Regions from separate parts of the Pseudoalteromonas sp. Scap06 genome, predicted to be linked through region 1. Evidence: predicted binding sites of a transcription regulator. Region 1 holds the regulator's gene; each other region holds the start of a gene.
The links. Region 1 encodes sigma-54, which starts transcription at its own class of promoters, with help from an activator protein. Its sites were predicted from a motif close to GTTGGCACGNNNNTNGNNT; they were not measured.
Positions count from the first base shown of each region.

Region 2: the regulator sigma-54 is predicted to act here: its motif matches at 1,945-1,963, upstream of FLM47_RS02980 (DUF1328 domain-containing protein).
Region 3: the regulator sigma-54 is predicted to act here: its motif matches at 1,431-1,449, upstream of pdsR (proteobacterial dedicated sortase system response regulator).
Region 4: the regulator sigma-54 is predicted to act here: its motif matches at 1,265-1,283, upstream of FLM47_RS06215 (PA2169 family four-helix-bundle protein).

Region 1 covers NZ_CP041330.1:423,425-426,589, reverse strand. Annotated here, with positions in the region: gene lptB (LPS export ABC transporter ATP-binding protein) at 1-495, shown strand, start outside; gene FLM47_RS01980 (RNA polymerase factor sigma-54) at 565-2,064, shown strand; gene hpf (ribosome hibernation promoting factor) at 2,091-2,378, shown strand; gene ptsN (PTS IIA-like nitrogen regulatory protein PtsN) at 2,383-2,835, shown strand; gene rapZ (RNase adapter RapZ) at 2,855-3,165, shown strand, end outside.
Region 2 covers NZ_CP041330.1:648,885-652,049, forward strand. Annotated here, with positions in the region: gene FLM47_RS02960 (aspartate kinase) at 1-547, shown strand, start outside; gene csrA (carbon storage regulator CsrA) at 637-828, shown strand; gene FLM47_RS02970 (YcxB family protein) at 882-1,349, opposite strand; gene FLM47_RS02975 (hypothetical protein) at 1,484-1,675, opposite strand; gene FLM47_RS02980 (DUF1328 domain-containing protein) at 1,725-1,898, opposite strand; gene FLM47_RS02985 (OadG family protein) at 2,423-2,668, shown strand; gene oadA (sodium-extruding oxaloacetate decarboxylase subunit alpha) at 2,681-3,165, shown strand, end outside.
Region 3 covers NZ_CP041330.1:2,631,977-2,635,141, reverse strand. Annotated here, with positions in the region: gene pdsS (proteobacterial dedicated sortase system histidine kinase) at 1-559, opposite strand, end outside; gene pdsR (proteobacterial dedicated sortase system response regulator) at 553-1,248, opposite strand; gene pdsO (sortase-associated OmpA-like protein PdsO) at 1,475-2,200, shown strand; gene FLM47_RS12220 (marine proteobacterial sortase target protein) at 2,227-3,165, shown strand, end outside.
Region 4 covers NZ_CP041330.1:1,352,895-1,356,059, reverse strand. Annotated here, with positions in the region: gene aceK (bifunctional isocitrate dehydrogenase kinase/phosphatase) at 1-205, shown strand, start outside; gene FLM47_RS06220 (LysR family transcriptional regulator) at 222-1,160, shown strand; gene FLM47_RS06215 (PA2169 family four-helix-bundle protein) at 1,322-1,765, shown strand; gene FLM47_RS06210 (TonB-dependent receptor) at 1,935-3,165, shown strand, end outside.

The DNA.
Region 1 (3,165 bases):
CTAGGGATAGGATATTTACCACAAGAATCATCGATTTTTAGAAAGCTGACGGTCTACCAAAACTTAATGGCTATTTTAGAAACACGCAAAGAGCTTAATAAGCAGCAACGTGAAGATACCTTAAATAATTTACTTGATGAATTTAGTATTCAACATATTCGTGACAGCCAAGGTATGGCCCTATCAGGTGGTGAGCGCCGCCGTGTTGAAATTGCGCGAGCATTAGCAGCAAATCCTAAATTTATACTATTAGACGAACCCTTTGCAGGGGTTGATCCTATCTCTGTATTAGATATTAAAAAAATTATAGAACACCTTAAAAATCGAGGAATTGGCGTATTGATCACAGATCACAACGTACGCGAAACTCTTGATGTTTGTGAAAAAGCCTACATAGTTTCTCATGGAGAGTTAATTGCATCAGGCACTCCAGAATATGTATTAAACGATAAAACGGTACGCGATGTTTATTTAGGCGAGCAGTTCAAGCTCTAATATGTGTGTTATTACACTAAGCATCTGCTAATATTAATTATACTAATTTAAAAGGATTGTTAGAGATAAATGAGGCAATCATTACAGCTGCGCATGGGCCAGCAACTTACAATGACTCCACAGTTGCAACAAGCAATTCGCTTATTGCAACTCAGTACATTGGATCTCCAGCAAGAAATTCAAGAAGCGCTCGATAGCAATCCCTTGCTTGAAGTTGAAGAACAAGATTACAGTGAAGATGCTGCGGGTAAAAACGAACAAAAAGCCGATATCGAAGAATCAACGCTAAGTGCTTCAGCTGATGAAAAACCTAGCGAATATGAGCAAGATAGCGGCGAAGCCATGACCAAAGACACCATTAGCGATGATATGGCAATGGATGTTACATGGGATGAATACATGAGCGCAGCACCTGCCTCTTCATCAGGACCAATGCCTGAAGATGAATCAATTTATCAAGGCTCTTCAACTGAAACGCTACATGAATATTTAATGTGGCAATTGCAACTGACACCGTTTAGCCCTACTGATGAAGCCATCGCGATTGCTATCGTAGAAGCCGTGGACGATTCGGGCATTTTAACTCTTAGCTGTGAAGAAATATTAGAGAGCTTTAATCAAGAGAACGACATAGAAGATGAAGTTGAACTTGATGAAATAGAAGCGGTATTAAAGCGTATTCAGCTATTTGATCCGGTAGGAATAGCCGCGCGTAGTTTACAAGAGTGTTTGTGTATTCAATTGAATCAGTTTGATCAAGACACGCCTTTTTTAAACGAAACAAAAATGATCTTAACTGATCACATTGATTTATTGGCTGCGCGTGATTATCGCACGTTAATGAAGAAAACTAAGCTCAAAGAAGATGAGCTTAAAGAGGTCATGACGTTAATTCACACCCTTAGCCCAAAACCGGCAGACACTATCGTTAGAGAAGAGTCAGAGTACGTTATTCCTGATGTGTCGGTTAAAAAAGTGAAAGGCCGTTGGGTGGTTGAACTAAACCCAGATAGCATGCCTAAAATTAGGGTAAACAGCCAATATGCAGCTATGTCTCGTACGGTCAAATCAAGTGGCGATAGCCAGTTCATTCGCTCACACTTACAAGAAGCTAAATGGTTTATAAAAAGCTTAGAGAGTAGAAACGACACGCTGCTTAAAGTAACCAACTGTATTGTGCAGCAACAACAGGCCTTTTTTGAACATGGTCCTGAGGCGATGAAGCCTATGGTACTTAATGACGTAGCCGAAATGGTAGAAATGCACGAGTCGACTATTTCACGTGTTACTACGCAAAAATACATGCATACACCACGCGGTATTTTTGAGCTTAAATATTTCTTTTCCAGCCATGTAAGCACTGAAAATGGTGGTGAATGTTCTTCAACAGCAATACGCGCATTAATTAAAAAATTAATCGCTGCAGAAAACTCAGCTAAACCATTGAGTGATAGCAAAATTGCAGATATATTGGCTGAGCAAGGAATTAAAGTAGCAAGGAGAACTATTGCAAAGTATCGCGAATCTCTAGCTATTCCCCCGTCAAATCAACGTAAAAGTTTGATTTAAGGCGTACAACAAAGAGGAAAATGTTTATGCAACTGAATTTAACTGGTCGCCATGTAGATATTACCGACTCGCTTAGAGACTACGTAAATAGTAAATTTTCGAAGTTACAGAGGCACACTGATCACATAACGAATGTGCACGTTATTCTCGATGTAGAAAAACTAAACCAAAAAGCCGAAGCAACCGTTCATGTTAGTGGCGCTGAGATTTTTGCTTCTACTGAACACCAAGATATGTATGCCGCTATAGACTCGCTGATTGACAAGCTAGATCGTCAAGTAATTAAACACAAAGAGAAACTTGCTCGACACTAACACTATGAAACTAAGCTCACTTATCTGTCAGGACTGCAGTAAAGCTGCGGTCCTTTTTAATAGTAAAAAAAGAATTTTAGAATTTATCAGTGAATTGGCTCACAATAAACTGCCCTATTTAGCTCAACAAGATATTCTTAATGCATTAACAGCAAGAGAAAAACTAGGGAGCACAGGTATAGGCCGAGGAATTGCAATTCCTCATGGTCGTATGAGTGGTGTACAAGAGCCTCTTGCACTTATATTAGTGAGCGAAGCGGCTATTAATTTTGATGCAATAGATAATCGACCGGTCGACATTTTTGTTGCCTTAATTGTACCCGACGGTGACAATAAGCAGCATTTAAAAACCTTAGCCACTATAGCTGAAAAGCTCAACGATAAAGAATTTTGTAAGCAATTACGGGCGGCAAAATCCGACAATGAGCTGTACCAGATCATTGTAAGTCAACCGTAGCAATAATAAAGGGTGATAAATGGAATTAATAATTATAAGTGGTCGCTCAGGTTCTGGTAAATCTGTTGCGTTACGCGTTGTTGAGGATTTAGGTTATTATTGTGTAGATAATATACCTTTAAATTTATTACCTTCTCTTGTTCGTAGTGTTTCCGACAGCTACAATAAAATAGCTGTAAGTGTTGATGTGCGTAACTTACCTAAAGAACAACAACAGTTTAATGAAATCATTGAATATTTGCCTGGTTTTACTAAGCCAACGGTGTTTTATTTAGACAGTGACGATCAAACCTTAATCAAACGCTTTTCAGAAACACGCCGTCTTCATCC
Region 2 (3,165 bases), 230 kb from region 1:
ACCATTAAGAGTGTTATCTAGCTTTAAACCTGATGAAGGTACATTAATTAGTTTTGAGGAGAGCGATGTGGCGAGTAACGTTGTGTCGGGTATTGCATTTAATCGAGACGAGTGTTTGATTAAGGTACATGGAGTACCGCAAGGCACAAAAGCGCTTGCAAAAATTTTGAAACTTTTTGCAGATAATGGCATCGAAATAGATATGATTAATCAAATTAATCATAAAGTTGAAAAAGTCGACTATGCTTTTACTGTGCATTTAAATGATTATTTAAACGCACTTGATTTGTTAGCGGCTGAGCAACAGCAATTTGACGCACAGGCAATTGACGGATTAACTAATGTGGCGAAAGTGTCAGCTGTGGGTATGGGGATGAAATCTCATTCTGGAGTGGCGAGTTTATTTTTTGATTCGTTAGCACAAGAGAACATTGATGTGATGTTTGTTTCAACCTCAGAGATAAAAATTTCAGTTTTAATAGATGAGAAATACCTTGAACTGGCTGTTCGTGCATTACATAAGACATTTTTAACAGAAAATGAATAGATTGAGAGTTTTTACTTACTTTTTAGTCTAATTTTAATTAAAATGTGTTGCGGAATCTTATAATTTTATTGGAACATGGGAGCAAGAGAATGCTAATACTAACTCGTAGAGTAGGCGAGACCCTTATGATTGGTGACGAAGTAACCGTTACTGTTCTGGGTGTTAAAGGAAATCAAGTTCGTATCGGTGTTAACGCACCTAAAGACGTATCAGTTCATCGTGAAGAAATTTACATGCGCATACAAGCTGAAAAGTCTAACCCTAATCCGGGCAATGCTTAATCAAGATAATATAAAATGTGTTAGTTAAAAACTATGACATTTATAAAAGCCACTCACTGAGTGGCTTTTTTGTTAATAAAATCAATGGTTTCTTCGTTGAGTATTGCCTTGGAAATGTACTGCATACCGCTTTTACTTTTTAACAATAGGCCGCAATCTGTAGTAATCACTTCATTAATGTCGTGCCAAGCTAACTGGTAATTCTTGTAATGATTGGTTGATTTTATTCCGTCCTCGTCGAAGGTGAGAGTGACTTCAGAACCAGATGCTCTGCTAAGCATTTGCCTTGTTACCCACCAAGGACGACGATAATAAAAAGCAATGCACTCAAGTAAAGCTAACATAAGCAAAAATGTACCAAGGTAATGATCGCCTAAACCATAAATGCCAAATAGCCCTAATATCACAAGTAGCGCCAATAAAAAGTATTTAGGTTGTGCACGCTTACTATAAGGCAGCGATTGGTCGAAGCATTCATAAAAATAAGGTTTATCGAGTTTATAAGTTGTTGTAAAGACCATGTGTTTGCACTTAAAAGCTATTTTTTATTATTTTAGCCTAATGCGCAGCTTAAAAGGGGAAATGACTAGAAACTATTTATATTTTAGGCATAAAAAAACGACCCGTAGGTCGTTTCTTAGCTAAATAAATAATATTAGCAATTTGTCTCTTCGGCATTAACGCCTTCTTTTACTTCTTCACAGGTATCTTCTACCTTGTTTTGAACATCTGTCACGGCTTCGTCAATACGCTCACCGGCTTCTTCTGCATGATTGTCTTCACAACCCATAATAAATGCACTTGCGAATAGACCAATAGCTGCTGCTTTAAGTGTTGATGATTTCATAATGTAATTCCTTGTATATAAATTTAAAAAGAGGTTCGTTGTTTCTTATCTACCTGGGGCTTTTACCACGTAAAGCGCCAGAGACAAGTGAAATAACCAGTAAAACTAAAAAGATAAAAAATATGATCTTAGCAATTCCTGCTGCGGCTCCTGCAATACCACCAAATCCTAAAACGGCTGCGATTAGTGCGATCACCAAAAATGTAATTGTCCAGCGTAACATTGTCATCTCCTTGATTTATCTAAGTGTTAAAGTGTTGTTTTTATATAAGCGAGTAATGTGCCAGTATTTCATTTTGTTTTAAATCAATGGTTTATTTCGGTTTTTCGCGATTGGCTTTATACTGAGTTGGTAATTTTTACGATCTTATCGGTAACTTATTCACAGTTGTCTCTGATGAGATAATAAATAGTTGTTGCTGCTCTTTGTTTTGGTAAGACCAATTAACATTTGTTTTGAAGGTTATTAGTGGGTTAGTACAATAGGTTTGTTTTATATGTGTTTTTACAAAGTATTAGTGTTTTTATATATTCTTTGTTTATAACGAACATTTTTATCATCTATATATCTGGGTTAAATAAGCTATTTTAGGTGGTGTTAACCTTATTGGTGATATGTTACTTTTAGATTAATTGGTTTTACCAATTTACAATGTGTAGACAAAAGAATAGTTTTTGTTACTATTGGTGAATAGTTATTTAAATAAACCGATTTTTTATGTGTTTGGTTTTAAACAGGGGAGAATTATGGATATAGGGGCTTTACTCACAACTGCAGGCAATTTAATGCTAACAGGCATGGTGGGTGTGTTTGTATTTCTTTCTTTATTGATTGGTGCAGTGACACTCATGTCTAAGCTGGCTAGCAAGTTTTCTCAGCCAGAACTAGCAGCATCACAGAGAACACCATCTTTTAAATCTCAAGGTGTGCCAAATGAGCACATCGCTGCAATTAGTGCTGCCATTGCTCAGTACAAAACAAATAATAATTAGAGGAGCATACCAATGGCTAAATTAAAAATAACAGAACTCGTACTTCGTGACGCACATCAGTCGCTCTTAGCTACCCGCATGCGATTAGACGACATGTTACCTATTGCAAAAAAAATTGATGACGCAGGATATTGGTCTATAGAATCTTGGGGTGGAGCTACCTTTGATTCATGTATTCGTTATTTAGGTGAAGATCCATGGGAGCGTATTCGCGCGCTTAAAAAAGCGATGCCAAATACACCACAGCAAATGCTACTTCGTGGTCAGAACTTATTGGGATATCGCCATTATGCTGATGATGTGGTTGAGAAGTTTGTTGAGCGCGCCCACAAAAATGGCGTAGACGTATTTCGTATTTTTGATGCCATGAATGATGTACGTAACTTAGAAACTGCCATAAAAGCGGCGGTTAAAGTAGGGGCACATGCGCAAGGTACAATTTCTTACACAGTAAGCCCTGTACATACATTAGATATGTGGTTAACACTTGCTAAGCA
Region 3 (3,165 bases), 1.2 Mb from region 1:
TGACCCAGCCATCTTGGCGCGGAGCAATAATATAAGTATTAAATTGCCCATCAGGGTTTTTTAGGCCAATTTTTACATAGTCATTATTGGTAATGCTGAGGCTGTTTTTAGCACGGTAAATTACAGTGTCATCTGTGACTTTAAATACAGCATATAAGTAATTATCAAACTTACCTACCATGTGGCTAAATGATAAGTTGTTCAGTTGATGGTTATCATTGGCTGTTTGTAAGTAGCGTTTGTCATACAGCCAAAATAGCGATTGGTAAGCGTCCCAGTCGCTGAGTTTACCATCGAGCTGAATTGGGCTTTTTAAATTATAAGCATAGAGATCGCGGCCTTTTACAACTTGATCTAAAAAGTTGGTTTGTTCGTCAAATAAAGCGGGGCGTTCGTGCAGGGCTGTTGCCAGTGCGCGTGTAGTGCCTACGAGCGTTTTTTCTTGGCCTTGGCGTAAAAACTTTTCCATTTCCCATACGTACTCGTAGCCTAACCATGGCAACAAAAACAAAAAGCATGAAAGTAGAATAAATTTACTGCGTAGGCCAAATCTCAGCATGTGGGTTGCTCCCACCTGTAACCCATGCCATACACGGTATCAATGCAGTCAAACTGGCTATCGAGTGCTATAAACTTTTTGCGAATGCGTTTTACATGGGAGGTAATGGTGCTGTCGTCTACATAAATTTTAGCATCGCTCATTAACTCATTACGGCTTTTAACGTGGCCAGGTCGTTGGGCGAGTGAGTGCAGCATCCAAAACTCAGTTACGGTTAAATCAACCAACTGTTGCTGCCAAAGCACCTGCATGCGTTGCGTGTCGAGTGTTAGTTGACCGCGAATTATTAATGCGTTGGCATCGGCGGGTTGCTCTAATGCTTCCATGCGGCGAAATAGCGCACCAATACGCGCGGCTAAATGCGCTAAGCTAATATCTTTGGTTAGGTAGTCATCGGCGCCCATGCGCAGGCCGCATACGGTGTCTATTTCGCTGTCGCGAGCGGTTAAAAAAATAATTGGTAAGGTTTTAGAAAGTGAACGCAGTGTTTGGCACAGTAAAAAGCCGCCATCTATTTCATGGCCTAAGCCAATATCAACAATGGCTAAATCGGGGAGTGCTTCTTTAAAAGCTATTTCTGCTTGAGTGCGGTTTTCATAACCACTTACCTGATAGCCTTGAGCGCTCAGCATTTCTATGTAGTTTTCGCGAATGGCAGTTTCATCTTCAACGATAGCTATTTTTTTCATTCTACACACCCTTATTTATTTTAAAGCGCACTATAACGAAGTTTTCGTGCTAAGTAAGGTGAAAAAGGCAATTGCCATTTTTTTGCCACAATTGCTCAGCAGTTTGCCATTTTTACTCCCCTTTGTTGCCACTTCATGGTGTTTTAATACAGCTATTGAAATTACCAATACAACGCAAGTGCCAACCAATAGCTTGCCAACCATTATTAATAGTAAGGAATAGACCATGAAGAAAACATTAATCGCACTCACACTTGTTAGCACTTTTTGTACGCCAGTATTTGCTGCGGATACCCCATCAAAAGAAGCAAAAAAAGAAACAATAGTTGGCCTGAGCACCGGTGCCATTATTGGTGGCGTGGTTGGTGGCCCAATTGGCGCGTTTGTAGGCGCATTTGCTGGTGGTTTGATTGGCGATGCCAAGGTGGCTGAGCAAACCATTGCTGAGCAGCAGCAAGCTTTAACTGTAATGGCAGAGAAAACCAACGACTACCAGCACGTACTTAATCATAACAGTCACCTAGAGGCGCAACTTGAACTACTGGCGCAACAAAATGAGCAATTAACTCAATCGCAGCTTAATAATTTATTGGCGATGACGGTGCAATTTAAAACAGGCTCTAGCGATATTGCTCCACATTTTGCCAAGCAGCTTGATCAATTGGTTGCGTTATTAAAAAGCCAACCGCAACTCGCACTCGATTTAAGTGGCTTTGCCGATCAGCGTGGTGAAGAGCAAGCAAACTTATTACTTTCAAAAGCCAGAGTAAACGCCGTACAAAGTTACTTAATTAAACAAGGTGTAAGCCATATACGTTTAAGCGCACAAGCATTTGGCGAGCAACAAAGCATAGCAAATAGTAACACCCTTGAAGATAACTTTTTTGACAGGCGCGTTACTCTCACTACCCGTGCGCTTAATCAAACGACTGATCAAACAGCAAGCAATTAATCGCAAGGCGTTCGATGGAGTGATTTATGTTGAGTAAACCCACCAAAGTGCTTACCAAGGTAAGCCTTTTTATTTTTATTATTATCGTGCTTTTGGCCAGCTTTAAAAGCCATGCACAGTCGCCAAAACTATCCTTGTTTGATAGCCAAGGAGTGGCGGTTAACCCTGGGGTTATTTTAAAAAGCGATGCAAAAATGACCCTAACAGGGCTAATTAATCATGTTGTAGTAACGCAGCACTACATAAATGAAAATCCTTTTGCCGTAAATGCACGTTATTTATTTCCTTTACCCGATGAAAGCGCCGTGCAAGCAATGACCATGCGCATTGGCGAGCGAGTTATTAAAGGTAAAATAGCAAAAAAACGCCAAGCTGAAAAACAGTACCAAGCTGCCAAAAAAGCAGGCAAACAAGCTTCATTGCTGCGACAGCAGCGTGCAAATATGTTTATTACAAATGTGGCAAATGTAGGGCCAGGAGAAGAAATAGTTATAACGCTTGAGTATCAAGAGATTATTGATTACCAACACGGAATCTTTGCGATTCATTTTCCAACCACAATGACGCCACGCTATCATGCAATAACAGGGGAAGTTAACGATGAACAAGATACACATGCGATAACAAGCACTAACACACCTTCGTTTACTCCACAGGGTTGGTTAAGCCCTGTTTACACAAAACAAACCAATGAGGCGGCAAATGCCAGCGATTTAAGCTTAACAATTAACATGGATATAGGCTTAGAATTGGTTGATATAAACGCTAAGTACCATCAAGTTAATATTGAAAACCCTGCATTTGGGCAATACAGCATTGTGCTAAAACCACAGCAAGCCATAAATAGAGACTTTGTACTTGAGTTTAAGCCACTTCAACTAGCGCAAGCGCAAGCTGCACTTTTTACTCAGCAAGCACAAAATGGTGAGCAGTATGCGTTAGCAATGCTAATGCCGCCAAGCGAT
Region 4 (3,165 bases), 930 kb from region 1:
CTCGGTTGCCCCTCAGGATGTATTTCCAGAGCAGCTATGTACCTTTGTTATGCCCAATCCAACATATAAACAATTTTTAACTAGCACGCACCCTGAATTACTTGATGTTAACTTTTGGAAACAAGCACAACAAAATATAAAAAATGGAAAGGTGAGTCACATTTATCCCTATCCTACAGCACAGCGTTTTATCCATTATTGGTAAACGTTAAGGACACACAATGAATATAAGTAAAATAGATTTAAATTTACTGGTTTACCTCGATACATTACTGCGCGAATGTAATGTTACTCGTGCTGCAAACCAGCTTAGTATTACTCAACCGGCAATGAGTAACGGACTTAAACGCCTACGTAACCTTTTTAACGATCCTATTTTAGTTCGTACCAGCGATGGTATGGTGCCGACTGAGCGTGCTATTGAGTTGCAGCCAGTAATTCGTGGAATTTTGATGACTCTTGAAGAAACTCTGGCACCTAACCGTGAGTTTGAAGCTAAACAAAGTAAGCGAGTGTTTAGGATCATGGCCAGTGATTACGCGGCCAGTACCATGGCGCCGCGTTTATTAGGGAAACTACACGAAGAAGCGCCCGACACCACCTTAGATATTTTAACCCCTAGTGATGTTACCTTTCACGATGTTGAAAACGGTAAAGTTGATATGGCGATTAACCGCTTTGAAAATTTACCACAATCGTTTCATCATAAACGTATTTGGAAAGACAGCTTTTGTTGTTTAGTAAAATCAGATAACCCCATTATTGAAAACTTTAGCCTAGATAGCTATTTAAAAGCTCGCCATATTTGGGTAAGTAAAACAGGCTTTGGTGTTGGTGTGGGGATGGACCCTAAAGATGTGCAAAAGCTGGGCTGGGTTGATGAGGCACTGGCTCATTTTGGTAAACACCGTAATATTGCCACTTTTACTCGTAACTACCATGTGGCTGTTCACTTAGCCAAAGAGAAAAATTTAGTTGCGACTTTGCCCTCAAAAGCGGCTAATATTTATTTAGACGATCCTGGGCTTAAAATACTGGAGCCCCCCTTTCCTATCCCGCCATTTGAACTTGATATGATATGGAGCCCTTTATTACACAGAGACGCTAGTCATATTTGGTTACGCCAAAAAGTAGCTGAAGTAGCGGATGAGCTAAAATAACCTTCTTACAAACTTTTATGTAAAATTTGCTTGCTAACGCTCAGTTAGCAAGCCTACTAAACAATTAAAAAGCATAAAATACAAACACTTAAAAAAACAACCTACTTGGAATAGCGCTTGCTTAGTAATGACAGTATTTTAAATTAACAGAGGTCATTATTATGAGCACCCATCAAGGACAAGAAATTAATCATATTACAGAAATTATCCAAGTAATGAATAGCGGCATCGACTTTTACCAAACAGCACAAGATAAAGTAAAGGACCCCGCAATAGGTGCCCTATTTCAACGTATGATTGACGCTCGTAAAGTCAGTGTGGAGAGTTTACAACCTTACGCAATTAATCAACAGGGTGAGCGCGAAGATGGCTCATCGTTTGTTGTAGAAGCGCGCCGAGCATTCACAACTTTGATTAGTAAATTTACTAACGATAACGATCAAACCTACGTTAAAGAGCTTGAGGAAGTAGAAGATAAAACCTTAGAAGAAATTAAAGTAGCGTTGAAAAAACCTCAGTCCCATGATTGTGAAGCAGCGTTATCAAAGGTATTACTTACTATGCAGAGCTGCCATGCTGAAATGAGTAAAATGCAAAAACATTAAGTTTAATACAAAGAATAACCGCCCAGCCTTAGTGCTGGGCTTTTTGTTACCTTAAAAAAATCCCCTCCTGTGAAAAAAATTAGTTTCGTCACATGTTTGTAAAAATTCATCACTATTATTAGTTAAAACATCTGGTCTAGACCAAAATAAACTTAAGGTAAAACTAATAATGAAACGACATGCAATAGCCACTGCTATATTACTGTGTACTAGCCCGTTATTTATTGCCCAAGATGCCGTTGCCGGTAACGCTACATTTGTAGGCACTGTAGAAGATAGTAGATCACTGCTCTCTGGCGCATTAATCACAGTAGTTGGTACTGGTAAAAGTACCGTAACAAACTATCAGGGACAATTTGAGTTACCGCAGTTAAATCCAGGTAAACACCAACTTAAAGTGACTTATTTAGGCTATCAGCCTTATTTTGTTGATATTACTGTTGGTGAAGGCGAAATAAAAAAGCTAAAACCAATCACTCTTTTTGCTGCAAATAATAATAACGCCATTGAAGAAATAATTGCTGTCGGCCAAATTCAGCGCGGTGAAATGGCGGCAGCTAATAACCAAAAAAATGCCAAAAGTATTAAAAATATTATTTCTGCTGACGGTATTGGAAAACTACCTGATAGAAATGCAGCTGAAGCTGTACAGCGTATACCAGGTGTGTCGATTGAACGTGACCAAGGTGAAGGTCGTTTTGTTGCTGTGCGCGGTCTACCGGCACAGTGGAGCTCTGCGAGTATCAACGGCGATCGTTTACCAACGGCTGAAGAAGAAACCACCAGTCGAGCAACAGCTTTTGACTTTTTCCCTAGTGAATTAATTGAATTTGTCGAAGTGTCGAAAGCGCTAACCCCTGACCTTGAAGGTGACGCCATTGGCGGTAATGTTAATTTTATCACTAAAAAAGCGCCCGATGATTTTGTGTTTAATACTAATTTTGCAATTGGTCAAAATGAGCTTGCCGATGGCACTAATTATTCAGCAAACTTACTTTACGGCGACCGCTTACTAGACGACAAATTAGGTTTTTTGATCAATGCGACTGCGTGGCAACGTGACTGGGCCACTGATAACTATGAGCCGCGCCGTGGCAATGATGGTTTAGGCATTTATCGCTTAGAGTTACGAGATTATACCGGCACGCGCGAAACTTATGGACTTAATGGTGCTGTTGAGTATCAACTTGAACAAGGCACAATTAGCGCCACAGCCATGTATGGGACTTTAATTGATGACGAAACACATTATAAGCACCGTATGCGCTTTGATAAAAATCGCGCTGAAGTACAACATATCCGCAATGAATTAATTACCGAAATGACTGGGCTTGAGTTAGAGGCTGAGCATTATTTTGGTTATGACAAAACTCTTAGTTGGAAGTTATCAAGTTACGAGA